One region of the Brevibacillus sp. 1238 genome, then DNA from elsewhere that is predicted to be linked to it. Evidence: predicted binding sites of a transcription regulator. Region 1 holds the regulator's gene; each other region holds the start of a gene.
The links. Region 1 encodes LexA, which represses DNA repair genes until DNA is damaged. Its sites were predicted from a motif close to CGAACATATGTTCG; they were not measured.
Positions count from the first base shown of each region.

Region 2: M2298_RS23340 (carbohydrate kinase) is a predicted target of LexA. The motif match lies at 8,121-8,134, and genes of this name have one in related genera.
Region 3: ruvC (crossover junction endodeoxyribonuclease RuvC) is a predicted target of LexA. The motif match lies at 1,354-1,367, and genes of this name have one in related genera.

Region 1 is NZ_JARXWC010000003.1:510,360-520,235, forward strand. It holds gene M2298_RS10125 (LysE family translocator) at 1-403, shown strand, start outside; gene M2298_RS10130 (hypothetical protein) at 469-858, shown strand; gene M2298_RS10135 (MarR family winged helix-turn-helix transcriptional regulator) at 1,186-1,605, shown strand; gene M2298_RS10140 (nitroreductase family protein) at 1,631-2,272, shown strand; gene M2298_RS10145 (putative quinol monooxygenase) at 2,304-2,600, shown strand; gene M2298_RS10150 (hypothetical protein) at 3,395-3,772, shown strand; gene M2298_RS10155 (FusB/FusC family EF-G-binding protein) at 4,193-4,831, opposite strand; gene M2298_RS10160 (CD3324 family protein) at 5,002-5,316, opposite strand; gene M2298_RS10165 (DUF4269 domain-containing protein) at 5,601-6,170, opposite strand; gene M2298_RS10170 (DUF456 domain-containing protein) at 6,297-6,782, shown strand; gene lexA (transcriptional repressor LexA) at 6,829-7,452, opposite strand; gene yneA (cell division suppressor protein YneA) at 7,765-8,100, shown strand; gene M2298_RS10185 (DUF896 domain-containing protein) at 8,193-8,390, shown strand; gene crcB (fluoride efflux transporter CrcB) at 8,487-8,852, shown strand; gene M2298_RS10195 (HelD family protein) at 8,890-9,876, shown strand, end outside.
Region 2 is NZ_JARXWC010000013.1:128,310-138,185, reverse strand. It holds gene M2298_RS23385 (sigma-54 interaction domain-containing protein) at 1-1,061, opposite strand, end outside; gene M2298_RS23380 (LytTR family DNA-binding domain-containing protein) at 1,236-1,907, shown strand; gene M2298_RS23375 (acetyl-CoA hydrolase/transferase family protein) at 2,058-3,569, shown strand; gene M2298_RS23370 (MFS transporter) at 3,659-4,840, opposite strand; gene M2298_RS23365 (Lrp/AsnC family transcriptional regulator) at 5,036-5,476, shown strand; gene M2298_RS23360 (pirin family protein) at 5,641-6,402, opposite strand; gene M2298_RS23355 (DoxX family protein) at 6,456-6,842, opposite strand; gene M2298_RS23350 (FMN-dependent NADH-azoreductase) at 6,919-7,545, opposite strand; gene M2298_RS23345 (MarR family winged helix-turn-helix transcriptional regulator) at 7,671-8,105, opposite strand; gene M2298_RS23340 (carbohydrate kinase) at 8,288-9,388, shown strand; gene M2298_RS23335 (pseudouridine-5'-phosphate glycosidase) at 9,392-9,876, shown strand, end outside.
Region 3 is NZ_JARXWC010000001.1:766,711-776,586, reverse strand. It holds gene ruvB (Holliday junction branch migration DNA helicase RuvB) at 1-174, opposite strand, end outside; gene ruvA (Holliday junction branch migration protein RuvA) at 179-796, opposite strand; gene ruvC (crossover junction endodeoxyribonuclease RuvC) at 793-1,293, opposite strand; gene M2298_RS03485 (hypothetical protein) at 1,418-1,609, opposite strand; gene M2298_RS03480 (hypothetical protein) at 1,744-2,835, shown strand; gene M2298_RS03475 (BofC C-terminal domain-containing protein) at 2,893-3,462, opposite strand; gene M2298_RS03470 (bifunctional 2',3'-cyclic-nucleotide 2'-phosphodiesterase/3'-nucleotidase) at 3,719-5,707, shown strand; gene M2298_RS03465 (phosphotransferase) at 5,768-6,796, opposite strand; gene M2298_RS03460 (LysM peptidoglycan-binding domain-containing protein) at 6,808-8,247, opposite strand; gene pheA (prephenate dehydratase) at 8,363-9,238, opposite strand; gene thrB (homoserine kinase) at 9,262-9,876, opposite strand, start outside.

The DNA of each region.
Region 1 (9,876 bases):
AGTTGCCTATCTGGTCTATCTCGGGTGCAAGACTTTGTTTTCCAAAGCGGATCGAACAGACGCAGAGATACCAAAAGCCCCTCGCAAACAGTTAGGGAAGATTTTTTGCGAATCCGCCATCGTGGAAGTCATGAATCCGAAGACAGCGCTCTTTTTTCTAGCCTTCTTTCCGCAGTTCATCTCACCTTCTGCTGGCTCCGTTACCGTACAGTTTTTGCTTTTGGGAGCGATATTTTTGATCCTGGCTTTGATTAGCGATGGGCTGTATGCGGTTCTCGCAGCAAGTATTCGCAAGCGGATTGTGGGCAGAACAGCGAGTTCCAGGTTAGTGAAGCGGATAACCGGCTATTTTTATATGGTTCTAGGGATCATTTCCGCCTTTGCCAGTCCTGCCAAAACATAAGAGCATGATCGTGTTGTGACGCAACAAATGACGTTTCTGCCAAAAATGAAAGGGAGAGATCAAGGATGCCTAGATTTATCGCGGAAGATGACTTTTGGTCGCTATTTCCCCAGGCCAAAATAGGCGTCGTTATTTGTCAGGGGATTGATAACTCTATCAAAAACGTTGAAGTTTACGAGAAGCTGCTACAGGAAGCAGGGAAAGAAGCGCAGCAATTCCTCAAGTTGGAGGAATTGAGCAGTAATCCGGTCATTTTGGTTTGGCGCGAGGCGCAGCGGACGATGCTAACCGAAAAGACGAAAAATGCTTTCCTCTGTATGGAATTAGTCGATGAAACGAGAAGCGATGAGTTTCATAGAGCGCTAAAAGAATTGTCTGATCTCGTCTCCCGCCATCTTGGCGGTACGGTGAAGCTGGAAGTATTGGACATCCATAACAGGGAAATGGCCATTTGAAACTAAGTGTTAAAGACGTGGAATCAGGATGTTTTTCAACCGAGATAGACAAACATGCGGCTGCGTCCCGCATAAAAGAAAAGCTTGTCAGAACTCTCAATCGACCTCGCTTCGGCGGGGTTTTTGCGTTAGGCAATGCCAAAAAACAACGCGAAGCATATTTGCGCCAGGCTAAAAGTTGCAATGGCGAGTGCATGATGGTATATTAATTGAGGTATCAATGATTGATGGGTCAAGTAATTGTCAGCCACTAACTGCATGCTGCTGAATTTGCTCATCCACACGCATGATCCGTATCGATTTACCAGCCCCCGGGAGGCATTTTTCATGACATACAAGGAGTTTGAAGAAGAACAAATTCTCAGCTTGCTCATTGGTTTAACCAATAAAATCAGCCCGAAATTCGAGCGCTGTACCGGAATCAGTTCGACTCGTCTCGCGATCTTGCAAATGTTGTGCGAGCGAAGCGAAATCAATCAGTCCCAACTGCAAAAGCACATCGACATCGATGGTGCGGCTATTACACGGCACTTGAAGCAACTGGAAGCGGATGGCATGGTGATTCGCTACAAAAATCCAAATGATAACCGCGAAACGTTCGTGCGCTTGTCCGACGAAGGGATCGAGCGGATTGAAGGGTACAAAAGCGAGAAACGGATTTTTATCCAGCAGATTTTGGCGGGATTCAGCGAGGAAGAGACGCGGGTCCTGGCTGATTTTCTCAAACGGATGCAAAACAACATTTGATCGATCAGAAAAGGAGTCTGTTACTATGGTGCGCACATTGCAAAAGACAAACGATTTTCGGGAAATTACATTTGGCCGTCGCTCTGTCAAACTGTATGACCCGGAAGTCAAAATCAGCAGGGAAGAGATGACCGAGATTTTAGCCGGAGCGACGCGTGCCCCATCTTCGGTCAATATGCAGCCATGGCGTTTCGTCGTGATCGAAAGCAAGGAAGGGAAAGAAAAGCTGGCCGAGCTGGCTCGTTTCAACAAGACGCAAGTGCTCACTTCGTCTGCGGTCATTGCCGTATTCGTTGACATGAACAATGCCGCATACATGGATGAGATTTTCGGAAAAGCGGTCGAGCTTGGTTACATGCCGCAAGAAGTGAAAGATATGCAGCTGCAAGCGGTGAAACCGTACTACGCGAATCTGTCGGTTGCTGATCTGCGGGACGTCAATTTTATTGATGCGGGACTCGTATCGATGCAACTGATGCTCGTTGCCCGTGCTTTTGGCTATGACACCAATCCGATTGGCGGCTATGAAAAAGAGCAAATCGCCGAGGCATTTGATCTGGACAAGGAACGCTATTTGCCGATCATGTTAATCAGCATCGGCAAAGCGGCGAAGGAAGGGCACTCGTCTTATCGATTGCCGGTGGAGACAGTGACCACCTGGAAATAATCCAACTACGTTTTCGAAAGGGAGAAAAAACATGCTGATCATTCATGCGCATCTGCAAGTAATTCCTGCACAGGAAGAAGCATTTTTGCAAGCGGTCAAAGGGCTGGTTGCTGCCAGCCAGGCGGAAGCAGGCAATCTCGGATACGTTCTGATGAAAAGCACAGAGCAAGAGCATTGCTATACGATGGTCGAGAAGTGGGCGGATGCTGCGGCAGTAGCGGCGCACAATGCAAGCGCTCATTTTCAGGCGTTCATCAAGCAAGCACCAGCTTTTGTTTCGGCACCGATGGAAGTGGAAGTATTCGCAGGCGAGCCAGTGAAGCTGTAAATCAGTCTGGAAAAGAAAAACAGCAAGGGTGATCCTGGGAGCTGACTCCAGGTGATCAGCTTTGCTGTTTTTTTGCATGACGGGAAGACATTGCGGTGGAAAGCATAGACCCGAAAAAAAAGACCCCACTTCTGGGGTGTAAATCCAATGACCCGTTGATGGAGGGGAGTTAGGAAACGCTTATTTCGAAGCAATCTGAGACAGTCCCACCTTTTCCGTCATGAGCGGTGACTTTCACGATAGCGTAATCTGAATGACCCGAAATGGTATGGAATACAATTTTTCCATAGTTAGGGCTAGTAACGACATCGTTGAAAGTGTAAACAAAGCCCGATCCCCGTTCAAATTGAATGGTAAAAGTCAGGCTATCTTCATCGGGATCAGCAAAATAATCGGTAAGGGAAACAGCCTCATGGGTTCCGGTAGGAGGGATAGCGAGATCAGGTATTCCCGAGCCTACAACAACCGGGGCTTGATTGCTATTCTCGACTTCTTCCCTGCTGTTTTGGAGGGATTTCGTTCGAGCCTACACCGTGCAGGCGACTTTCATCGCACACGGCGTTCCATCAACGGATAAGAATGGAGGAAAAGGAACAACGGGCACTATCATCGTACACCGCCTATGTCAAAATTTACACCTTTTCTTTCCATTTCACCCCAAAAAGCAAGCAATCACCAAAAGTTTGGGGAAAAGTATCCATTAAGACACAGGAGTCGTAATACATATAGACCCAGGCAATCTCGGTTCACAAGATGGAGAACAGGTCCGGAAAGATTTGAAATGGGGGGGTCTGATGAAAAAGCGGTTAGTAGTAAGCGGATTGATCCTTGTCTTTGCTTGCGCTTTCGTATTCGACAACAAACTTTACTATCCGCCACTCCCAATAGAAAGTATGAGCAAAAAAGCGGTGATAGAAAAGCTGAATGACTCTGACAAACCAATCGTTACATTATCGAACGAAAACGGTCAACAATGGTATATCATACGCGAACGAGATGCATCCGCAGCTGATGAGTTGATTAAGAAAATGGTCAGTCAAAAAGGATGGACGTTCCGACAAAAAGAAGGTAGTGGCCTCTTCTTTGAAAAACAAGGAGAAAATTTGATTGTAACTACCCAAAAGTGGACGGGTGACTATGTGTTAGTGAAAATTCCGGCCCCTTTTTCATGACTAAACGCGGTTCGCTTTCCGGTTATTTATGAGGCTGTCTGCTTATGAGTGATGAAGAGATAAAAAAATTAACCCCTACCTAACTTTCGATAGGAGACGGCAGAGAGGCAGGCAAAGTATAGTAAAAGTACCCGAAAGGAACATCCTCGCTTTAGTTGATGGACGCCATCTTCGATGAAAATCGCCCTCCTCGTGGCGTATCCTGTGTGGAAGGAACCATCTCTCCGTGCACCTTCCACACAGGAAGCGGGCTTATAATGGATTCCATTTGAGAGAATCAGATACAACCTCTCGCCCGCTTGCCATCAACAACCCCTTGAGCTGCACGAGGGGTTCATTTTTTTGCCAAAACAGCTCCTTGTTCATGAATGAGAACAAGGAGCTGTCATCGTTTTTGCCCAGAAAGTTGCTGTTGGTCCCTCATTTGATCATGAGAGCTAAAAACTCGTGCAGTTTATCCAAAGAGCGGATGTTTTGATTGCAGGTTGTGCTGTCTTGGCATAAATAGTTTCCTTTTTTCAAATACGTGCCGTCACTTGAACCGCGTGCTTCCAGGACGAACATGCCGATGTCGGAAACTTTGTTGCAGATGGCACAGATGCCTTTCTTCGCTATGGGCGTAAAAGTGCCGTGGATACCGATCAGCTTGTCGGGGTAGTTGGCGATGATAAATTTTTTATCAGAACCGTTGTCGAACCAACTGATGTACGACAACTCGGCATACGGAAGCTCGGCGGCTACTGGTGGCTTGAGCTTCTTGATCTTCGGGTACATTTTTTTGATCGCTTGCTCGGTAACAGCGGGAAACGGAACAACATAAGGCGACAAAGACAGCAGAAACTGTTTGGCTTCGTTCTTTTCTTTCAGCGAACGGATTGGCGCAAGTAGTTGTCTTTGTTCGTCAGAAAGATCAGCGAACAGCTGAAAAACCGCTTCCTGCGCAATGTCTTTTCGTGCCCGGATGACGTTCAAATCCGTGCTGCCCGTATACGCATTCAACAAGTTTTGCACCTGCCATTTGATAAAGTTGTAGTGGTGGGGAAAAATAAACGGTTGCATGTGATCGTGTACCTCCTGTATGTGTCCGCTGCGCTGGTGGAAGAACGCAGCAGTTTTGTCTCTTTTACTTTAAAAGCAAACGGCTGCGCTTGATAGGGAGAGAACGATTCTAAACAAAACTCGGCATAGAAAAAGCACTGATCGTCCTGGGGACAGATCAGTGCCTGAGTCTATTTGACATATACGATTTTTTTGATCGTTTCGATCGAGAGAAAGTACTGTTCGGCCAGCTGTGGAATGGACACACCTTCGCGAAAAGCGTTGCGGATCAGGTTGTTCCTTTCATCCAGCTGTTTTCTTCCGCCAGAGCGGGTTCCCCATTTATAATGCGTGGTTTTTGACTTCGGGATATAGATGGTTTCCCCCTGCACATACTTCTGGATTTCTGCAATCAGGCTTTCTGGCAGCATATTGGCTGCATTCGCATATTTCATTTTCGCTCGCTCCTTATTTTGGCATTCAAATAAGGGGCAAAGCCGGAAAATAAAAAATGAGATACATAACGGTAGGCGATGTATTGTCTAAACGACTGTCCACCTCATGCAAAGTATCGCCTTTTTATTTCCAGGCTTTGCATGAGACGCTGCAGTATCTGGCAAACTGAATCCATTCACCAACCATACACCCCCTCGATCACGATTCATACCTTCCTGTGCAGTACGCAAACTCTGCGCAGTTCCTTCCATTATAGATCATCTTGCAGCGATTTTCATGCGCAGATGTTTGCGAGCGCTTTGCCAAGTTACTCAAAAAACACGATCTTTGCGGCTTATCGGCCGACGATCAGGTCAAGCAACTGATCATCTGTCCATGGCTCCAGCGCAAGCAACGCTTGGTACGGGTCAGCTCCCGGGATGTGAAAGTAGGAGGCAAAAGCTGGCTCTGTCTTCAAGCCGTTTTGCTTGAGCTGGCGGATGTGCTGCCGCGCTTTCGGTCCTGCCAGTTGCAGCAAGCGATGTTCGATGATCATGTGCCGATACGCGTTTTGTTGTTCGACGGGGCGCGGTTGGGCAAAAAGCTCGAACCAGAAGCCGTGGGCAAAAAAGGAGACAAGACATGTGGGCACAGCTTGTACCGGCATGCGGGCTTCCTGGTATCCTTCGCAGTCTGCGTAAAAGCTGCGGGCGATCTCGGCGAACAGCTCAAGATCGTAGCATTCGCAGACGATGTCCAAATCACTGTCGCCAAGATCGATGTCGAGCGGAATCGTTCCGGCGAGCACCGGATCAAAAGCTTGCAGGCGTTGCAAGACCGCGCTTTGTTCGATGGCTCGTGCGGCTGTTTGCTGTTTTGCTGTACCGTTTTGCAAATAGGTGAGATCACGCCAGTTTCTCGTCATAGAAAACTCCTGTTTCCTTCGGTATTTGCAGATGTTTGTCGCAACAAGTATGATAGATTCGCGAAAACAAGTGTGCAACAAAAATCGCTTTTGCTCGTATTACCTATGTGAGGGGAGTGCATGCAGATGGATATTTTACTCTGGATCGTTGTTTTGGTGCTATTCGCGCTCAGTATTGCAGGTATATTTTTGCCTGTGTTACCCGATACGATTTTGCTGTGGGCAGGCTTTTTGCTCTACCACTTTTTCATAGCAGATCCGGGAGCGGGGTTGCCAGCGTCCTTCTGGTGGGGAATGGTGGTATTCAGTATTTTGCTGTACGGCGCTGACTTGTTGACCAACATGTATTTCGTGAAAAAATACGGCGGCTCCAAATGGTCATCGGTGGCGGCTGCCGCAGGGATTTTTCTCGGGATTTTCGTGTTCCCGCCATTTGGGATGATCATTTTGCCGTTTGTCTTTGTCGTGCTGGTGGAGCTGTTGGTGCAGAACCAGCCTTTCGAGCGGGCGGTCAAAGCGGGCTTTGGCTCCCTGATCGGCTTTTTGGGAAGCGCAGTAGTCAAAGTAGTGTTGCAGGTGACCATGATTATCTGGTTTTTCCTCGCCAGATAGAGAGAAAAAAGGACAGCGATGGCTGTCCTTTTTGTATGCCGCGAAATTAGTGAATGAGGCGGTAGACGCCGATGACTTTGCCGAGGATGGAAACGGCGTCCAAAATGATCGGTTCCATCGTGGCGTTCTCCGGCTGGAGACGGAAGTGGTTTTTTTCTTTGAAAAAGCGCTTGACGGTTGCTTCGTCTTCCTCGGTCATGGCGACAACGATATCTCCGTTGTTTGCCACATGCTGCTGGCGCACGATGACGTAGTCTCCGTCGAGGATTCCGGCGTCGATCATACTGTTTCCGGACACGCGCAGCATGTACACCTTGTCTGAAGTCACGATATTTTCTGGAAGCGGGAAGTATTCCTCTACGTCCTCAATCGCCGTGATCGGTTGCCCGGCAGTTACTTTCCCGATGACAGGAACGCGGACAACGGAGTCTTCGAAGTTGTCCTGGAAGCGATCTTCTTCAGACAACAGCTCGATCGCGCGCGGTTTGGTCGGGTCGCGGCGAATCAGGCCTTTCTTTTCCAGGCGGGCCAAGTGGCCGTGTACGGTAGAGCTGGAAGCCAGTCCGACAGCTTCGCCGATTTCGCGCACAGATGGAGGATAACCTTTGTCGCGAACTTCCTTCCGAATGAATTCGATGATGGCTTGTTGTCTGCTAGATAATTTTGACATAAAAAGACACCCCTGATTTCTCGAACATATTTTCCTATATTATACCATGGGAGCTTGCGTTCGACAAACATAAGTTCGATAAAAAGGCGAACAGGAATTTTTGCCCGAAAGAACGTTTCTTGTCGAATGGTTGGTGCGAGCCAGAAGCATGGCTGTTCGCGGATTGTCCCATACCAAAAGGGGAATTGGCCATCTTGCCGTCACCTGCGTGAATTTTGCAAAGGGGCAGGTTTTCGTATTGACATGAACATATGTTCTCATTTATGATTAGGGTACGAACTTATAGAACGTATGTTTGCAGGAGGTTATCCCATGAATGTCATGTCTATTCCTAACCGTTTTGAAAAAGAATCGTCCCGTCGCGTCCGTTTTGGTATTACCAGAGGCCAAGCCCTGTTGTTCCTGATTACGTTTTCTCTCTTTTTTTACTTGTTGACCGAACTGGTGTTTGCTTCTTCGCACACTGAGCCGCTAAAAGGAACAGAAGTGACGGTTCGCGACGGTGACAGCTTGTGGACCATTGCAGTCCGCCATCAAACGGAGACGGTCGATGTACGCGATCTGATCCAGGATATTAAAGAGGCGAACGATCTGCAGAGCAATCTGATTTATCCGGGACAGACCTTGCTCATTCCCGATCCGAAATGATAGAAAGCACTTGCCGGTTCGTCTCCATCTTGCGAGTTCGCCCTGATGTGATATAATTAAACGGCATTACTACTGGGTGGGAGGAACCGTACGTGGTATCTGACGCGGAAATCAAACGAATCAACGAACTGGTCAAAAAATCGCGCGAGGTTGGTTTGACCGATGAGGAAAAGCAAGAGCAGCAAGCTCTGCGACAAAAGTACATTGATGCGGTCAAGGCATCGCTGAAAGCGAATCTCGATTCCATCCGTTATGTGGAAGATCTTGAAGAGAATCGTCCCAAACATTAAGCTCACTTGTATTGATAAGGCAGACATCCTTGCTTGACGCTCGGGTGTCTTTTTGTTCCTTATGACTATCAGGTATTCGACAGAGGAGGAAAACAGATGGCGTGGGTGGCTGTAGCGGTAGGCGGTGCTGTCGGTTCATTGTTTCGCTATTGGTTGTCTTTGGCGGCGAATCAGCCGGGGTGGCCAATCGGCACCTGGTTAGCCAACATCATCGGCTCATTTTTGATCGGCGTGTTGTTTGTGATCGGCAAAGAGCGGGGAGGCATTTCTCCCGAAGCGTATATTTTGTTTACCACAGGGGTTATGGGTGGCTTCACGACGTTTTCCACCTTTTCTCTGGAGGTTGTTTCTTTTTGGGGCGACGGGCAATGGCTGCGCGGGACGCTGTATGCACTCGCGAGTATCGTGGTCGGGCTGTCCTCATGCGCCGTAGGGATTTGGCTTGCCCGGCAAATGCAATAATAAAAAATAATGGATAAAGCTGAGAGGGGGGATGGGTGTGAGTACCCAGCACCGCGATTACGAAGCAGAACAAAACAAGCTGAAAGAGACGATTGCGCTCATTGACGACGAGATTGTTCAACTGCGTGAGGAAATTAACGAAGCAACCGATGACTATGTGAAACAGGTCGTGAACTACAACAAGGCCAAAGATTTGCGGTATCTAGAAGATCACGGGCGAGACAAACCGTATTTCGGACGTGTGGATTTTCTCAAAGACGAGATTTACGAGCTGGATCAGGTGTATATCGGAAAACGCGGAATTGTCCGCAGTGATACGTTCGATTCGATTGTCGTGGATTGGCGAGCGCCCATTGCCAGTCTCTATTACTCCGGAGAGAGCAAGGATGCGTTTTACCGGATGGGGCGCGAGATTGTCCGTGGAGAGGTGCGGTTGAAGCGCAACTTTGCGATTGAGGACGGAGAGATTGTCGGGATTTACGATGGAGCGGTGAAAGAGACGATCAATCGGGAAATGGGGCATCCGGACGAGTTTTTGCAGGAAGGTTTCATCGACGAGTTTTTGAACGCGAATTTGAATATGGCCAATGACAGTCGCTTGAAAGATATCGTGGCGACGATCCAGTCAGAGCAAAATGAGATCATCCGGGCGGAAAAAGATCGGCCGATCGTCGTGCAAGGGGTGGCAGGTAGCGGAAAGACGACTATCGCCCTGCATCGGCTGTCGTACTTGATCTACAACTATCAGGATACGATGATGTCAAAAAAATTCATGGTGTTCGCGCCAAACCGGATGTTTCTTACGTACATATCAGAAGTGCTGCCTGAACTCGGCGTCGACGATGTCCAGCAGTCGACATTTGTGGACTGGGCGGCGCGGCTCGTCAAACCGCTCATGCCAAAAGGCTGGCGGATCGTCAGTCCCGACAAGCCGTTGCAGCTGTTTTTTGAGGAAGGTCAGGATCAGCGTGAACAGGAGATTACTCGCAACAGGCTGCGCTTCAAAGGCTCACTGGCGTGCAAG
Region 2 (9,876 bases), on a different contig from region 1:
GCCATTTTTTTGCTTAGCTCGATGGCGTGTAGCAGCGGTTGGCTGTCTCCTTTTATATCCGCAAAAGAATAAGTAGCCGTGTGCCCGCGCAAAGTGAGCTGCGTGCGCAGGCGCTGAATCTCGGTCACGTCTTTTAACGTGCAGACGAAGCCAAGCTGCTCGTGGCCTCTGCGAATGCTGTGGCTGCGGACAATGAATTGTCTCTGCTCGATGGCAATGAGCGTGTCTTCCTGGCCCTCCTGCTTGAAAAAGGGGGCGAGCTGGCTTGACTCTTTCAGCGTGGTATACGGTTTGCCGATGATCGCTGTTTCGAGTGGACAGAACAGTTCGACGGCCGCATCGTTAATAAACGTGATCAAGCCAGCTTCATTGCAGGCGATGACCGGGTCTTTTACAGCTTGAAACGTAGATTGCAGCTGACTGTTCAGCTTCTGCACCTCCGCATAGGAAGTTCCGAGCATTTTGGCCAACTCGGACATTTCGGCGATAAAAGTGGAGAGATATTGCCGCTCCCATTCAATCGGAACCCCTACCTTGCGCCCAGTATCGATCAGATCGTGGATGCTGATTTTGCGGAAGCCGAGGTCGATGATTTCCACATGAGGCGGCAGCGGAACGTCGGGAATGCTCATGATGATCGCATACTGAAATTCCGCCTCTTCGAACGTACAGCCGGGGTGGAACGGAACGTAGTGCAAGTGATCGATGTTGGCTTCCCGCAAGTTTTGAATGACTTCTTGCGCGGTGACGGGCGAGTTGTTCATGACAGGTACGGTCGTTCCGGGCGGAATTTGCATGAGCGCCTTGATTTTGCGCAATTCAAAGAAACGGTTGAGGACGGTAATCGGCACCGTCTCGGGTACAGCCTGACGGGCGATCGTATACAACTCGGGTGCCCTTGTCGTGATGAAGACGTGTGATACCCCGGAGAGGTCCGGGATTGGCTCGTGGCTGGCATAACCGATGACCTTGCAATACGGTTCGAAGTACGCCCGCAGCTCTTTCAGCAAAAAAGCGAGCGTATCGGTTCCTTTTGCAATCAAGACAATGGTGTGATCCATGGTGCACCGCCTTTTCTGGGAAAACTGTTGCTACTAATGATAGCACAACGGCTGTCCGGCGATGGATGGATTCCCTTGTCTGCAAAGGAAAGACAAGGATTGATCTGCCAGGCGGGAAGTGTGGTTTAATAGAAGGAGAAGGAAAAAGCGAGAAGAGGAGCAGGGGGATTCAGCATGGAGAACACATTTGTTCCAGAGATGCTGCAAATGATCGGTCAAGCTGTGCCAGAAGAAGTGTCCATTGCCATATCGGATGGAACGCAATATTTGTATTATCAGCCTAGCTCAAACATAGACTTGAAAATTGCACCGGGCGATCAGGTTCCGGTTGGCTCAGCGACTCACAAGGCATTGATGGAAAGAGGCAAAGTAGGGCATCAGGTAGAAAGCCGGATTTTTGGAGTGCCGTACTACGGTTTGTCGCTTCCGTTGTTCAAAAGTGGAGAGGTCATGGGCTGTATCACCGCCATCTACCCTTTGCAAAGCGTTCCGCTTGCCAATCCGCAGCCGCGGCTGTCGTTTTTGATTGGAAAAGGGGAAGATGGCTGGCTGCCGATTCCGTTGCATGAGATTGTGTATATCAGCTCGAATGAAGGCAAGACGCTGTTGCATGCGGCCACTGGATCGTACGCGAACAAGTACAGCATGTCCGAGCTGGAATACATGCTTCCGCCGGAGCGGTTCGTGCGTTGCCATCGCTCGTATTTTGTGAACATGGAGGCGATTGGCTTCATCCATCCGCATTTTCACTCGACGTTTTTGCTGGAGATGAAGGACAAGCAGAAGACGAGAGTGCCCGTGAGTCAGACGTATGCCAGTGCGTTCCGGCAACTGCTCGGCTTTTAACAAGGAACAACGTCGTTTCGCTGAGAATGGTTCGCTGTCTTTTTTTCTAATTATCTGCTCAAATATTCTGCTTTGTTGAAAATTGAGTGCCCGCTCAGATTCCTTGTGCTAGTGTAGGAGCAAGAAAAGATGGCATAGGGGGTCACAATGATGTGGGAGCGCTTACGCGATAAACGAATGGCAGATAAAATCGTGACAGCTGAGGAAGCAGCGAGTTGGATCGAGGATGGCATGACGATCGGGTTAAGTGGCTTCACTCGTGCAGGGGATGCCAAAGTCGTGCCGCTCGCATTGGCCGAGCTGGTCAAAAGAGAAAACAAACCTTTTGGAGTGAACGTATATACAGGCGCATCGCTCGGTTCCGATGTGGATGCCGTGATGGCGGAAGCGGGAATCGTCAGCAAACGCTTGCCTTTTCAGGCCGATCCCGTGATGCGCAAAAAAATCAATGACGGCAGCATGATGTTTGTCGACCAGCATCTGTCCCACACGGCAGAGCTGATTCGTCAGGGAGCAATGGCCGCCATTGATTACGCGATTGTGGAAGCGGTTGCAATTACGGAGGATGGTATGATCATTCCGGCCACATCCGTCGGCAATTCGAACATCTTCGTCGATTATGCGAAGCATGTCATCGTTGAGCTGAATCTGGCTCAGTCTGCTGAACTGGAAGGCATTCACGACATCTACACACCAGGGAAACAGGGAGAGCGCGAGCCGATCCCGCTTACAGCAGTCGATCAGCGAATCGGCACAGCGGGAATTGTGGTCGATATGGATAAAATCAAAGGCATCGTGTTGACGAACCAGCTCGACTCGCCATCGACGATTGTGGAGCCGGATGAGGAGACAGCTCAGATCGCCGCCCATCTGATTGCGTTTTTGCGCGAGGAAGTGAAAGCTTCCCGTTTGCCGAAAAATCTCGCGCCGCTGCAATCGGGCATCGGGTCTGTAGCCAACGCGGTGTTCAACGGCTTTTTGGACTCGGAGTTCACCGACCTGACTGTTTATTCGGAAGTATTGCAGGATGCGGTATTTGACTTGATCGATGCGGGAAAAATCTCGTTTGCTTCCGGCTGTTCGATCACGCTGACTGCCGAAAAAATGGAGCACGTCACGCGTCATTTTGCCCAATACCGCGACAAGCTGTTGCTGCGTCCGCAGGAAATTACTAACCATCCGGAAATCATCCGCCGTCTCGGACTGATTGCGATCAACACGGCGATTGAGGTGGATATTTACGGCAACGTCAATTCCACGAATGTATCCGGCAGCAAAATGATGAACGGCATCGGCGGCTCCGGCGACTTCGCCCGCAACTCTCGTCTTGGCATTTTCGTCACCAAGTCGATTGCCAAAGGCGGGAAAATTTCCAGCATCGTTCCGTTTGCGTCTCATGTGGATCACACCGAGCACGATGTCGATATTATCGTCACGGAACAAGGACTGGCTGATTTGCGCGGCCTGGCTCCAAGAGAGCGCGCCTTGAAAATCATCGAGAACTGCGCCCATCCGCTCTATCGGGATCAATTGAGAGCGTATTATGAAGAAGCGCTCACACGCGGCGGGCATACTCCGCACGTATTGGAAAAAGCGTTCTCCTGGCATGTGCGGTACGCGCAGGAAGGCACGATGCTTGCGCATGAGCCGGCTCTCGTATAGTTTAAGAGTTGTAGGAGAATAACAGCGGTAAAAAACAAACCCGCCCGGGCGTCGATGCCTGGACGGGTTTGCTTGTGTCTGTGCTTGCTTTACCTTTTGGCGGAAGCGATTGTTACTGTTCCGCTTTCTTTTGGCTGAGAAAAGGATGCGACGGCAAAGCCCAGCCCTGCGAGCACGAGCAAGCCGCCAACCCAGCTCACATGCACAATCGCCGCATGGTTGACGATCAATCCGCCCAGCCCTGCGCCAAGTGCCAGCCCCAGTTGAAAAACCGAGGTGTTGATGCTGAGCGCGACTTGGGACGAGTGCGGAGACAAAGTAATCAGGTAATACTGCTGGGCAGGGACAGTCGTCTGAACCGCAGCCACCCAGAACATGACTGCCACAATCGCGCCTGCGAACAGCATGGTGGACAAGGGCAAAAACAACAGGACGAGCGCATGCACTACCAGGCTGATGTACAAGGTGCGACGGACGCCCCATTTGTCAGTGGCGACACCGCCGATTCGCGAACCCGCGACACTGGCGAGACCAGCCATGAACAGCGTAGCGCTTACCCAGGCGGTAGACATGGCGGTCGTGCTCTGCAAGAGCGGGGTGATGTACGTGTAAACCGTCGAGTACCCTGTGACGAAGAACAAAGAGAGGAGCAGGGCGTGAATCACGCGGCGGTTGCGTAACGCTGCCAGCTGCTGGCGCAAGGGGATGGCTGCCTCGCCTTGTTCTTTTGGCAAAAAGGCAAGAATGGCTGCGAACGGAATGATGGTCAGGACGCCGATCAGGGCGAATACAGACCGCCAGCCCCACAGTTCGCCGAGCATCGTGCCAGCCGGAACGCCGAGCACAAGCGAGAGGCTAAAGCCCATGAGAATGATGGCAATGGAGCTGCCCTTTTTCTCGGGGGAGGCCATATTGGCGGCTTGCGCGAGAGCAACCACCGTGTAAATGCCGCCGCAAAGCCCGAGCAAAATACGCGAGAACAACAGCAGGGAGAACCCAGGGCTGACGAAAGCGAGCAAATTCGTCAGGATGAACACAAAAAGCGCCCAGAGGATGAGCTTTTTGCGCTCCATTTTTGCCGTGAGCGCAATCAAAATCGGTGAACCGAAAGCAAAAGCCAGGGAAAAGGCTGTAACAAGCTGGCCAGCCAGGGAGACGGAGACGTGGGTGTCATTTGCGATCATGCCGATGATGCCTGTTACGATCGATTCGGCGGTGCCCACCATAAATTCTCCCAGTGCCAGCAACAAAATCAGTGTACGTCTGGACAAAGCGGCTTCACTCCTTGGAAAAACAAGCTTTTCATGCCGCCTGACCGCGCGCTGGTCAGTGAGCATCTCGGTAGTGACATTTTACGAAACAATTTTTATAATTTACATGCATGAACCAAGGTGTTTCTCTTGTATTTCTATATAGAAGCAAGTTATTTGCAGGTTAGCGCTTATGAAATCGAAAGGGTGATAAAAGTGGATCAGGTCGATTACAAAATCATTAGCCTGTTGCATGAAAATTCGCGGATACCGTTGGCGGAGATGGGGCGAATCATCGGGATGACGCAGCCAGCGGTCAAGGAGAGGGTGCGCCGTCTGGAAGAACAAGGCGTGATCACCGGCTATCACGCGGCGATCTCGCAGGAGAAGCTGGGCAAGCACACGACTGCTTTTGTCATGTTCCGCACCAAGCAGTGCGCCGCTTTTATCGACTTTTGCAAGCAGGCGCCTGAAGTGACCGACATGTACCGGATCAGCGGGGAGTACAACTACATGCTGAAGGTCGTCACCCGTTCTACGGAGGAGTTGGTAGCTTTTTCGGAACGCACCGGAGATTTCGGTTACTCTTATACGCTGATTGTGTTGACGGCTCCTTTTGAACAAAAAATGATGCTGGAGGAAGAGAAGATTTTTTGAGCGTTTTCCCAGCAAAAAAGGCTCCGCTGTAGCCAGGCCAGGCGGGGCCGCTTTCGTTCATGTACAAAAAATAAAGACCGCCACGAGCAGGTGACGGTCTTTGTGAAGCTATGGCTATATTCATGCATAAGGGCGGTTTTTGTTTGCAGTTTGGATACAAGAAATTATTTGCGGTAAAGCGGATAGTCGACTTCGAGCGGCACCTGGATCAGCACCAAGCGCAGGGGAGCATCGTCTTTTGCCTGATAGGTGATGGTTTCCGCTGCTTCGGTTGAAACGACGACAAAGTCGCCTGTGTTCGCAGTTGCTGACTGTTCACTACCCAAAATGTTCCCGCTGCCTTCCACGACGACGACAGCGTGAGCGTAGCCAGCCGGAAGCTCCAGCGAAAAAGCTTTGCCTGCCGGAATGGCAATGTCTTTCATTGAAGAGTCGGTCACGAGCGAAATGGGAGCTTGAGAACCAATGATGCTTTTCACCGATACGCCATCCGTCGTTTCGCTTGGAAACTCTTCGTGATCATACTGGTTGTAAGTCGGCGGAGTCTTTGTGGTTTTTGCCAGGTGCGGCTCAAACCAGATTTGGAACATTTCCGTATCTTTGCCCAATTCTTCGGCGTGGTAAGCTCCTGATCCTGTTTGCATGATCTGAGCGCCGCCTGTTGTCACTTGCTGCAAATTGCCCAGCGTATCCCGATGACCCACTGTACCTTTCAAGACATAGGACAAAATTTCAAAGCCGGAATGCGGGTGAAGAGGAATTTCAAACGTTTGCAGTGATTTTGCCCATGCCCAGTAAAAAAGTGGGCCAACCCGTTTTACGACGGAACCTTCGTGGGGGAAGCCAATCGGTTTGTTTTCTACGATTTCACCGTCGCCAAAGTGTCCTTTTGCTTGTTCATTCTGTGTATAGACGCGGATTTCCATCTGCTGTGTCCTCCCTTGGTGGAATGCTGGCTTACGGGCTTAGCGAGTGTTGCTTAAAACAAAACGTATGCTCCTGGACCGATCAAAGCGACACCGATAGCGACAGCGATCAAAGTCAGGTTGTACTCGTAGCCGTTTTGCGTTACCCAATATCCATTTTGACCGTGAACCTTCACAATCGCAACCAACATTGTGAAGACAATGAGGAGAGCGCCGACCCATGTACCGACACCTGCTGCAAACAGCAAGCCGCCGACCAGTTCAGCCAATCCGGCAAGCAGGGCCATGGCAACACCAGGTTTGACCCCGATGGACTCCAGCCAGCCGCCTGTGCCTTTCAAACCGTAGCCACCGAACCAGCCAAACAGCTTTTGCGCACCGTGACCTGCAAACGACAACCCAATCACCAAGCGAATAATCAACAATCCAAGATCCATCATTTTTCATCTCTCCTTAATTATTTTAAATTATAGTATTTCAAATTTGAGATATTAGGACAAGAAAGGCTGGCGGGCCTTAGAAGGATTCCGCCAGTTTTGCTGCTTTTTCGATGCCTGCTGCTACGATTGCTTCTGCTTTGTCCGGGAATTGGTTGTGACCTTCTACGATCACTTCTGTCACATTGCTGATGCCCCAGAAGCCAAGCACCGTGCGAACGTAGCGGTTAGCCAGCTCGATTTCAGCCATTGGGCCTTCGGAGTATACGCCGCCGCGTGCGCTCAGGAGAGCTACTTTTTTGTCGCCCATCAGTCCAACAGGGCCTTCCGCTGTATATTTGAACGTTTTGCCTGCTTGCGACAGGTAATCAACGTAGGTGTGCAGAACAGCAGGAACGGTGAAGTTCCACATAGGGAATGCGATAACTACTTTTTCTGCATCAGTGAATTGGTTCAAATATTTGCTCACCAGTTCAGCGCCTTTTTGTTCTTCAGCAGTCAGCTCCATGCCGCGTCCAGCTTTGAACATGGCAGTGAGCAGGTCGTTTCCGTAGTAAGGAAGGTTTTCTGCGAACAGGTCCAGCTCGGCGATCTCGTCGTTTGGATGCGTTTCTTTATAAGATTTTACGAAAGCCTCGTACAGCTTTACGCTTACTGCCTGCTCAACTGGGCGATCATTTGCTTTAATGAAAAGTACTTTGCTCATGAGAAAAATATTCCCCTTTCTTTTTGTAAGCAGATAACTTTTAATGTGTAAATCTTGATTTTAAGATTATTACGTGTTGAAGGTTTTGTCAACACCTTTTTTACCCTCGGTGGGTGCTGCCCAGTCTAATAATTCTCCTGAGCAGCACGTCCCAACTTTTTTAACAAAGCAATCGCTTGCTGTTGTTCTTCCGGGGTAAGTCCCGCGACCGCTTTTTCAATCGCCTCTTGATGAGAAGGAAAAATGTCTGCCAGAAACGCATGGCCTTTTTCCGTCAGCTCGGCGTAAATGACCCGGCGGTCGGCCGAACAGGGTTTGCGAATCAACAGTTGCTTCTTTTCTAGCTTGTCCACAACGTAGGTGATATTTCCACTGGAGATCAGGATCTTTTCGCCAATTTGCTGCAATGGCTGCGGGCCCTTATGATAGAGAACTTCCAGGACGCCAAACTCGGTAGGATTCAGCCCGTGCAGGCGGATGTGCCGATTGGAGTGGGCAGTGACCCAGTTATATGATCTCGATAATACGACAAAAAGATCGAGGGAATCATTGCGATCCATGAAAAACCCTCCTTTCCAACGAATTTTCGATATCTTGAATTTAAGATAACTTTACATGAAGTCGCATCCGTTTGTCAAATAGAGGGGGGATAAAATCATCCTTTGCAAAACAAATGTTTTTGTGATAGACTTTTGTTTGTAAACAAAGCTGTGAATGCTAATCAGAAGAAAGGAGGATGACCGTGGAGAAAGATATGTTGATCCTTCATCACATCCGGCAAAATCCGTTCATTTCCCAGCAAGAGCTGGCTGACTTGATCGGGATTTCGCGGTCGGCTGTAGCGGGGTATATCGCTCAGTTGACCAAGCGCGGCGAGATTAAAGGCAGAGCGTACGTATTGCGGGACGAAGGCATGATCGCTTGCATCGGTGGAGCGAACCTCGACCGAAAAGCGCGTGGAAAGCAAGCCGTGCGTCTGCATTCCTCCAATCCGGTTACGATCATGGAATCGTGTGGCGGGGTTGCCCGCAATATCGCGGAGAACCTTGGACGACTGGGATGCAATACATCCTTGTTCACCAGCATCGGTGAAGATAAGGAAGGCGAGTGGATCGTGCAGGAGACGAAAAAGCACGGAGTAGATATCAGCCAGGTGTGGCGCTTGCCTACGCAGCGCACAGGCACGTATACCGCATTGCTCGATATCGATGGAGAAATGGTCGTTTCTTTGGCGAACATGGATATTTACGACGCGCTCACACCGGAGATGTTTGCCGAGAAATGGTCGCACATTGCAGCAGCCCACGCGATTTTTATCGATACGAACATACCGGAGGATTGCTTGGCCTACATCATTAGCCGTTGCCGGGAGGAAAACATCCGACTCTTTGTTGACCCGGTCTCTTCTGCAAAAGCGAAAAAGCTCCCACAGCAATTGGACGGAGTCGAAGCGATCCTGCCCAATCGGGAGGAAGCGGAGCTGCTTTCCGGCATGACGATCAACTCCATCGAGGATTGCGCCGAAGCGTGCAAGAAAATCAGGGAGAGAGGCGTCAAGCACGTCATCGTCACCATGGGCGAAGCAGGAATTTTTTATCAGTCGGAGGACGTATCGGAGCAGATGGCGCCGTATCCGACTGAGGTAGTTGATGTAACAGGGGCAGGCGATGCGTTTGCGTCCGGCCTGTTGTACGGCATCGTGAACGGGGAGTCGTTCCAGGCTGCTTGCCGTCTCGGTTTGGCAGCATCCGCTCTGACTTTGCAGACAGAGCAGTCCGTTTCTCCCTTGCTCAAAGCGGAACAACTGCAATTGACCGTTGAACAATACGAAAAGGAGCGATAAAAGATGAAACAATACCTGACCTTTACTGAGGAAGTACGCCACGCGCTGGAGAACAACCTGCCAGTAGTTGCCCTGGAGACTACGATTATCTCCCACGGGATGCCATACCCGCAAAACATCGAAATGGCAAAAGAAGTAGAGCAAATCATCCGCGACAATGGCGCAGTGCCAGCGACAATCGGAATCATGGACGGCAAAATCAAAATCGGTTTGACCGAGAGCGAGCTGGAAGAGTTCGCGACCAACAAATCGGTGGAAAAAGTGAGCCGCCGCGACTTCCCTTACATCCTCGCAAGCGGCAAAATCGGTGCGACGACAGTAGCGGCAACCATGATCGCAGCCGATCTGGCTGGCATCCGCATGTTTGCGACTGGCGGTATCGGCGGGGTACACCGCGATGGCGAAATCACGTGGGACGTATCTGCTGACTTGACTGAGCTGGCGCAAACAAGCGTTGCGGTTGTATGCGCTGGCGCAAAATCGATCCT
Region 3 (9,876 bases), on a different contig from region 1:
CAGCAAGACGTGGTCCAGCGACTCTTTGCGCATTTTCGCCGCTTCGATGAAAATTTTCAAGTTTTCCTTCACATGCTGCTGTCCGATGTACTCATTCAAATAACGGGGACGGAGGCTTAGTTCCGCAGCATCCTCTTCCCAGTTCATGTGCGTCGTAATAATTCGCTGATCCAAAATCCTACCCCCTCATGAGCAGGGCAAGCCCTTGCTTGATGAGCTTTTCAACACTCTCGCCCTCTTTGGATTTCTCCGACAGCGCGTTTCTGATTTTTTGCAGCTCGCCATCCGAATAGCCGAGCGCCGTCAAAGCGTCGAGCGCTTCGTTCAACGCGGATACCGCCTGCTCGCCTGCCGTCAGGTCGCCGGCTGCGACAGTCAAAATCGCCGATGGCGTATAGCCGACCAACTTGTCCTTGAGATCGAGAATAATGCGCTGTGCCGTCTTTTTGCCGATCCCGGGGAACTTGGTCAAGTATGTCACATTTTCTTGTTGCACGGCCATCACGAGCTGCTCAGGTGTAGCAGCCGCGAGAATCGCCAGGCCGCCTTTTGGCCCGATGCCGCTCACGTCGAGCAGCTTGCGGAACAAATCGCGTTCGTCGCGGGTCGCAAAGCCGTAGAGCAATATCGCGTCTTCGCGGACATGATGGTGCGTATACAGCTTCGTCTTGCTGCCCTCGTAGCGAACGAACTGGTACGGATTGGGACAAAACAGGCGATACCCGATCCCTCCAGTCTCTACGACTATGTATTCTGAATCCAGGTAACAAAGTGTCCCTTCCACAAAATCAATCATTTTTGAACTCCTTCCGAGATGGAGATAAACGCCTTAAACTGTGCGTGCGTAATCGCAATCCCCAACGCATCCGCCACGTCATCCGGCTTTGGCACTTCTTTCAGCCGCAAGAGCAGCTTGGTCATTTCCTGGATTTGCTTCTTCTCTGCCCCACCGTACCCGGTCACCGCCTGCTTGACTTGCATCGGCGTGTATTCGTACACGGGCACCCCGGCAAGCTCTGCCGCGAGCAGGATGACGCCGCGCGCTTGCCCGACGGTGAAGGCGGTTGTCACGTTTTTATTGAAAAACAGCTTTTCTACTGACATTTCATCTGGTCGATACGTTTCCAGCAAGCTTTGCATCGCTTCAAAAATTTGTTTCAGGCGAAGCGGAACAGGCAAGCCTGCCTCTGTCTGAATGCTTCCATACTGGACGGGACGCAATTGGCTACCCTGCTTATCCAGAACCCCAAACCCAACGATCGCAATGCCAGGGTCGATTCCTAAAATGCGCATAGTCCACTCTCCGTAGGCTTAAGTTTCTACTCTCTACTGTATCACAAAGCGCCCGAAAAGCGAACGTGTATTTCCATGCAAAAGCCCGCTCCTGCTTGCGAGGAACGGGCCATACGGCGTCGCTTTAGTGTTTGTTCATCCCGAGTGTATCTGACACATCATGCTGCATGTGGGCATATTCATCCACACCGCTCTGCATTTGCTCCTGGATTTTGTTGATCTGCTGGTAATTGAGCTTGTTGTGTCCCTGATTCAACTGAACGTACAAACGCTGATGGAACTGGTCTTTGTAGCTACCTCTTGGCATGGTAGACATATGAAAAGACTCCTCCTTCGATCACCGTATGCCTACAGTATGGCGTGCGACCACGACGCTTATGATGCCAAGATTTACACCTCATTGCCCTGCTTTTGTCAAGACAACATAACTGGTGGAGGTGCTTTCATCCGGTGCGACACTTACGATTTGCTTTCGTATTCATCTGTCTTCTCCTGACGCTGTTGATCCCGGAGCCATCCGCCCAATCTGCCCATGCCAAAAGCAAAGAAGAAATCACCGTATCTGTCTCGGTCTCACCCGCTTCTTCCTTTCACTCCACGTTGACGTTTCGCGCCCAGCACTCGTTTGTGAAGCAGCTGCTGCGTGCAAAGACAGTCGCGGCCTATGTGAATCCATACTGGGTCCGCGCGACTCTTGTCGTGCACAATCGCTATTTCTTGTACGATCACGACGGGAATTTGTTTGAAAAGGAACGCCCGCTGCAATACATGCTGAGCGCAAACTTGAAACAAAAAATCGAAGATCTGGTAGCAAAAGTGGAAAGTGTGCACTACGCCAAAGCAACTCCGTGGGAACAAGTCAAGCAGACTTTCGGCCGCATGGAATACGCAACCGTCATCGACCTGGAAACAGGGGAACGGTTTCACGTCCAGCGCCGGGCGGGCAGTCGCCATGCCGATGTGCAACCATTGACACGTACGGATACCCAAACGATGAAAAAAATTTATCAGGGCAAATGGAGCTGGAAGCGCAGGGCGATTCTCGTGGAGGTCAACGGCGTTTATTTCGCCGCCTCGATGCACGGCATGCCTCACGGTGCGGGGGCTATCGCCGGAAACGACTTTCCCGGACACTTTTGCATCCACTTTTTTGGCAGCTCTACCCACAAACGCAAGGAGCCTGACCCGAGCCACAGCCTGATGATCCAAAAAGCTTCCGGCTCTCTGGCCGCGAACTTGATCGGGGCATCTGCCGAAGAGCTGGTCGGCTATTTTTTGACCGCCCTGCACGAACAGGACATTCATTCGCTGCGGATGACGACAGACGGCTTTCCGCTGCCAGATCGCCTGGCGCAAGTAGCATCGATTCGCAAAACCGAGATGGTCATCCCTTCCGATGAAAAAGGTCCCTTGCTGCTGGAAGTGCCCGTTCACCTGACCTACTTCACGCGGAACAACGACGAGCGCAAGGAAAAGTGGACGTTTGTCCTCCATCGCCCGGTTCCGTGGGACAGATGGCGTGTCATCGCGGTAGAGCTATAAGGCTATAAATATAGAAAAAAGCCGGAATCGCTCTCCGGCTTTTCCCTTCCCTGATGATCATGGCGCATCCAGTTGAAACTCCCCATACGTGGAAAGAATGCTGTTGTACTCCGCGAGATTGCGGATGCGAATGCCCCGCTTCAAATTTTCCAGCTCTTCTTTGGGCAGATTCGCTTCCATTTTCTCCGTATTGATCCGGTAAAAGGTCTGGATGACGTCCTGTTCCGTTGGCACACCGTGAAACAAAGTCAGCATGCCGTCCGCTGACAGTCCGAAATGACCGTTTTCTTTGCAGGCAGGAGAAATGTCCTGCTCCCTTTTCATCAGGATCATCTTGGCGGCATCGGAAGTCACGATCTCCCAGCCTTTGTATTCTCCCATCGCTTGAGGGAGATATCCCGTGCCGACAGGACGCCGCTCTTCGTCTCGGACGCCACACAAATAGCTTCGCGTCAATACAAGCTCATATGGCTTCCCTGTCACCTCGGCCGTCCTGCCTATGCCCGTGTGCATCAACTGCGAAAGCCCCGTCCCTTTGCTTCCGCTGCCTGCCAGCAGGATGCCCAATACGACACCTGTGAGAAGCGCCGCGCTCCACGATGCGTACACCATCCATTTTTTTCGCATTGTTCGATGAACCCCTTCACAAGCTTTTTTTCTAGTGTCGCCATGTTGGATCGGGGCCATACATGAATCACTCAACATTCGTAATTGGCTAGAAATTCACTTCCACGAAACGACAAAACGAGGGAACATTTTATGATTTTTGTCAATAGCCAAAATTTAATAATCTTAACCTGCAATTATCTACCAATCTATTGATTCTAGTGATAAACTATTTTTGCTTGGTATTCATTGTGAACTTATGGAGGTCAATCAAAACATGAAAAAGGCAAACAAAAAAATGCTGACCGCTTTTCTCCTCAGCACTTCTTTAGTTGTCAGCGCTCTCACTTTCTCTACTACGCCTGTGAGCGCCGCAGCTAGTTCCACCCTGAAACTTCGCTTGCTCGAAACAACTGACATCCACACCAACATCGTGAACTATGACTACTATCAAGACAAGTCCACAGATGAATTTGGTTTCGCCAAAACAGCGACGTTGATCAAAAAAGCGAGAGACGAAGCGAAAAACAGCATTCTCATCGACAACGGCGACCTGTTGCAAGGAAACCCGCTCGGCGACTATGTTGCTAAAATCGATCCTTTGAAAGACGGAGAAACTCACCCGGTTTACAAAGCGATGAACCTGTTGAACTACGATCTGGGCAACATCGGAAACCACGAGTTCAACTTCGGTTTGGAGCACCTCGATCGCAGCCTGAAAGGTGCAAAATTCCCTTACATCAACTCCAACGTCTACATTGACGACAAGGATAAAAATCCGGACAACGATAAAAACATGTTCACCCCTTACCAAATCCTGGAGCGCAAATTCAAGGATGAGAGCGGAAAAGAAGTGACGCTGAAAGTCGGCGTAATCGGATTTGTACCTCCGCAAATCATGCAGTGGGACAAAGCGAACTTGGAAGGCAAAGTCATCGCCAAAGACATCGTGGAAAGCGCCAACAAATTCATCCCTGAAATGAAGAAAAAGGGAGCAGACATCATCGTAGCGGTTCCTCACTCCGGCATCGGTCCTGTTGAAGGCGGAGCGAACCTGGAAAACGCCAGCTACCAATTGAGCAAAATCGATGGCATCGACGCCATCCTGTTCGGCCACTCCCACCTGGTATTCCCGGGTCCTGGCTTTGAAAACATCCCTGGCGTTGACGGTACAAAAGGCACCATCAACGGCAAACCGGCTGTAATGCCTGGCTACTGGGGCAACAACCTGGGCGTGATCGACCTGACACTCACGCAAGAAAACGGCAAATGGAAAGTAACAGAATCCGTTACCAAAACCGTTCCAATCTACGACAAAACAAACAAAGCGTCCCTGGCTGATGCAGACAAAGCTGTACTGGACGCTGTAAAAGAAGATCATGATCACACAGTGGAATGGGTGCGTTCCGCAGTAGGGAAAACATCTTCCCCTATCTTCAGCTACTTCGCGCTGGTGCAAGATGACCCATCCATCCAGATCGTGACCAATGCACAAAAATGGTTCGTTGAGAAAAACGTGAAAGGTACCGAATACGACGGCATTCCAGTGCTGTCCGCAGGAGCACCGTTCAAAGCAGGCGGCCGCAACGGCGCAACTTACTACACGAACATCCCTGCCGGCACAATCGCCATCAAAAACGTATCTGACCTGTACATCTATCCAAACACGTTGAAAGCTGTCCTGATCAACGGTTCCCAGCTGCAAGAATGGCTGGAGCGCTCCGCTGGCCAATTCAACCAGATCGATGTGAAGAAAACAGAAGAGCAACCGCTCGTAAACGAAGCATTCCCAACTTACAACTACGACGTAATCGATGGCGTAACCTATCAAATCGATGTGACTCAACCATCCAAATACGCTGTAGACGGCAAGCTGGCTAACAAAGATGCCAACCGCATCAAAAACCTGTCCTACAACGGCAAGCCTGTCAAACCGGAAGACAAGTTCATCGTCGTAACGAACAACTACCGTGCAAGCGGCGGCGGAAGCTTCCCAGGTCTGGACGGCAAAAACATCATCATCGATTCTCCAGACGAAAACCGTCAAGTTGTCATCGACTACATCTTGAGCCAAAAAGACATCAACCCTGCGGCTGACAACAACTGGACATTTGCGCCAATCAAAGAAAAAGTGAACGTAACCTTCACTTCTTCGCCAGATGCGAAGCCATTTGCAGAAAAAATCTCCAACCTGAAATTCATCAGCCAACTGGAATCCGGTTTCGCCAAATTCTCCATCGACTTGTCCAAACCAGCTTCCAAATAAGCTTCGACGCAAGACAAACATCCCTCATGATCGAGGGATGTTTTTTCTTGCCAAAATCGGTTATCCGACAAAATGATATTCACCCCAGGGCGAACGCTGGAAGATGCGCTCCCCATCGTTCAAAAATTGTTGGCGATTTTGGGCAAGTCTTCCCTCCAGCATCACCAGCTGCAAAACGCCGCGCATATGATAACCGGGACGCCTGCTATACAGCCCGGTCACCTCGCGCAAAAAATTGTCCGGATAACGGAGCAATTGATGAACCGCCCAAATCTGGGTGTCGCTCAAGTAATTGATTTTACTGTATGCCTCCATCGCCTCTACGAACGATTCCATCCGATATTCCTGCATCAACAGCATGCGAGACATCAGCTGAACGAGATCGACAAGCTGGATGTCGTGTCCGACCGTATCCAGATCGATCAAATAGCAATTCCCTCGCTGCGTCAGCAAAAAATTGTGGCTGGCGACGTCGCGATGCGCCAATGTGCCTCTTTCCATCGCCATATACATTTCCGGAATCAGCGGAAGCTTGTGGGCGGATTGCAGCAGTTGCTGACCGTCACGCAGCACCTCATCGGCAGCGTGGGCAATGACTTGCTCCAGTTTGTTTTGCGGGCCGTTTTGCTCAATCATCCACGTCAGTCGTTCAAAGTATTCCATCCGACTCTCCCACTTGTCGAGCAAGGCTGGCTTGCCCTCGTAGGCATAGGAATGAACGACAGGGAAGCCTTGAGCCGCGACATGAAACCGCGCCAACGTCTCTGCTGTCTTTTTCACATCAAAGAGTGACGCGTTATCCGCTTCCTCGCCATCAATCAGCTTCATGATGGTGTAATAGCGATCCTCGAAAGGAAATATTTTGGCACCCTCGGTAGTTGATACGTAGTGAACTGTGTGAACAAAGCCTTTTTGCCTCAAGGCGTCGGCTAACTCCGTGACCCATACTGCTTTTTCCAACTGCTTATACCCTTTGATGATCCAGTGTCCCCGGTCTGTTTTGAGCAGATTGACATTCCTCTTAGGCTTAACCCCGTGCACCTCACAACGAAAAGCTTTTTCGATCGCTGGTATGAGTCCTTTGTTCATAACCGTCCCTCTCAGTACGAAGAGGATTCATCGAGTCCGTCTCCCCAGTTAGGCCATGCGCCTTGTTCCGGCATGGAAGCGACACATTGGGAAGGAGGGAACATCATGTTGTTGTGAAACGGCTGCGGGCCACGGCTGCTTTTCGCGCTTCTGCGCCTTCTCAATTCCGGGCTGTCCGAGGAACACTCACATGATGAAGACGATGATTCCACTGGTTCTGGGCATACAGGCAACTGCAGATGCGGCCGTCTTGGCGGATGCGGTGGCGGTGGCGGCGGAAACGGCATGGGCATCGGATAGAGCGGCATAGGGAACGGCATTGGTCGCATCATCGGCGGCATCATTGGTGGCATTGGTGGTGGCGGTCCGAATGGCATCATGCCCATCCCCGGAAATGGCGGCATCATTTGCCCCGGACCCATAAATGGCCGATAAGGAAACATCGGCTGACCAGGACCGCCAAACGGTCTTTGGGATGGCATTGGCCCCATCTGTTGAGGGCTTAGTAGCTGCTGCTGCCTGCCAGGAGGCATTGGCTGTTGCATCCTCGGTGCGGCACACGGTGGGCATGGCCGCACGGGCGGGCATGGCCTAAGCTGCGGCGCAGGCGGCATGAATGGCGGCATAGGACGCTGCTGCATGGGCGGCATTGGTTGCATCGGACGAACCTGTGCGGGCGGCATTTGTGTAAACGGCCTCACTTGGGCTGGCGGTCTGGTTGGTTGCACCTGCACAGGCGGGCATGGCGGGCACATGATAGCTGGCGGTGTTTGCGGCTGAAATGGGCTGATCTGTGTTGGCGACATCGGCGGTATGTTCGGCATCCCGATGTTTGGCGGACTAGGCGGCTGGTAAATGTACGGACTGACCTGTGTTGGCGGCGCAGGCGGAACGAACAGCCGTGTAGGTGTCGGCGGTGTCGGCAGTGCCGGTGGACTCGTAGGCTCCGACATGATATTCGGCGCTGAAGGCGCAGGCGGAAGCACCCTTTGCGGCTGCAAAGTCGGCACAGGTGTAGGTGTAGGTGCAGGCGTTGGTGTGGGCTGGATCGTCTCCGGAGACACGAGTGGGCCTGGAGACGCTGGCGGCCGCTCTTTTGCCGGAGGTGTAGACGGCGCTTCTTGCGTGATTCTCGTTTCCGATTCGATTTGCACTTCTTCCTCAGGCTCAATCGGCCGCCGCTCAATTTGTCTCGGCACTTCCTCCGACTCTGCTTCTGTCCGCGGACGTTCTTTTACATATGGAGCTGCCTCACTCATCGGATGAGGCGTTGTTCGTGGCTGGGGCCTGACAGGAACGCTCTTCGTCGGAATTTTGATTCTTGCTCCTGGATAGAGCGTGTCGGGAGTTTTGACCTGGCTGTTTAAGCGAAGCAGTTCCTTGTAATCGACGCCATATCTTTTGGCGATCTTCCACATGCTGTCGCCCTTTTGTACAATGTGAATCCTCAATGTTTCTCCTCCCTTGCGTAAAAACTCCCTACCATGGTATGCACCCATGGGCTTTTTGCTCCTTGGCGGCCTTCGCTTTTACGCTTGCAGGGGAGAAAAAGAAAGAAGCCAATTTTTACAAATTGGCTTCCAGCTTGGCTCCTTGCATATAAAACGGATACGTTCCCAGCTGACGCACCTGACAACCGATAGCTTCAATCTCGGCAAAAGCGCCCGGCAAGAGGACATCGTCCATCTTTTGCTCGATATCGATGACAAAGTAGTAGCTTCCCAGCGCTTTTTTCGTCGGCCGGGACTCAATCCGCGACAGGTTGACCTTTCTCCAGGCAAACGCGGCCAACACTTGATACAGCGCACCAGGGAAATCTTCCGGCAGCGTGACAAGTATCGTCGTTTTCTCGCGTGAGGACGCCTGCAACTCCAACGGCTCCGTGCCGACCAGCACAAAACGCGTGTAGTTATTCGAATAATCTTGAATTTGTTCGCGGGCGAACTCCAGCGGGTAAATCTCCACATTCAGCTTCGTGCCAACAGCAGCCCACGGCTCCTCGGGATGCTCGCTCACCGTTTTTGCAGCCAGTGCCGTGCTGTTCATGTACTCGATCTTGGCGTGCGGCAAGTTTTCCCGCAAGAAATTGTGGCTCTGGGCAATCGCTTGCGGGTGCGACAACACTTTTGTGATCGCAGACAAAGGCAAGGCTTGCTCTCTTTTAGCTACCAGCAAGTTTTGCGTAATCGGCAGCGCCAGCTCAGCCAGGATCGGCAAATCGACCTCGTGAATGAGCCAGTCCAAAGTCGAATTGACGGTACCCTCGATGGAATTTTCCATCGGCACGACCCCGAATGCCACTTCCTTGTTGGAAACAGCATCCAGCACATCGATGATGCTCGGATACGGAACGAGCGAGAGCGGCTGGCGTTGCGTCAAAGTCCGCGCCGCCTCTTCTGTGAATGTTCCGCGTGGTCCGAGAAAAGCAAGTTTCTTCTCCATGGCGTTCTCCTATCCACTATGCTCTATCTCTGATGGATTTCTACTTGTACGCCATTTTCGTCCGGCTGCAAAATCATTACACGGTAGGCAATGCCGTGTCCTTTCATCACTCTGTCCACGAATGCGCGCAGTTGCCCCTCCTCTTCCGCGGAAGAAAAGAAGCAAAGGATGGTTGGTCCCGCGCCGCTCAAGGCAGCGCCTACGGCACCGTGCTCAGTCGCTTTGTCCAGGATTTCGTTCAAGCCAGGTACAAGTTTAGCGCGGTACGGCTGATGCAGCCGATCTGACATGGCCCGTCCCATCAGGTCTAGTCTGCCTTGTGCCAAAGCGGCAACAAGCAAACTGCTATGTCCCACATTATATACAACATCTTCTTTGCTGTACACCTGTGGCAAGACGTTCCGCGCTTTTGTCGTCTCCAGCATGAAATCCGGGATCACGACGAGTGTCTGCAATCCGGCGGGAGGGGAAAATCGAACGTAAGGAACAGGTTCTTCGATCGTCTCTGGCATAGTCGCCACGATGATCCCGCCAAACAGGGAGGCTCCGACGTTGTCTGGATGTCCTTCCAGTGCTGTGGCGCGGGCGAAAAGCTGCTCGCGGCTAAATGGCTCGCCAGCGAGTTGATTGGCCGCCAC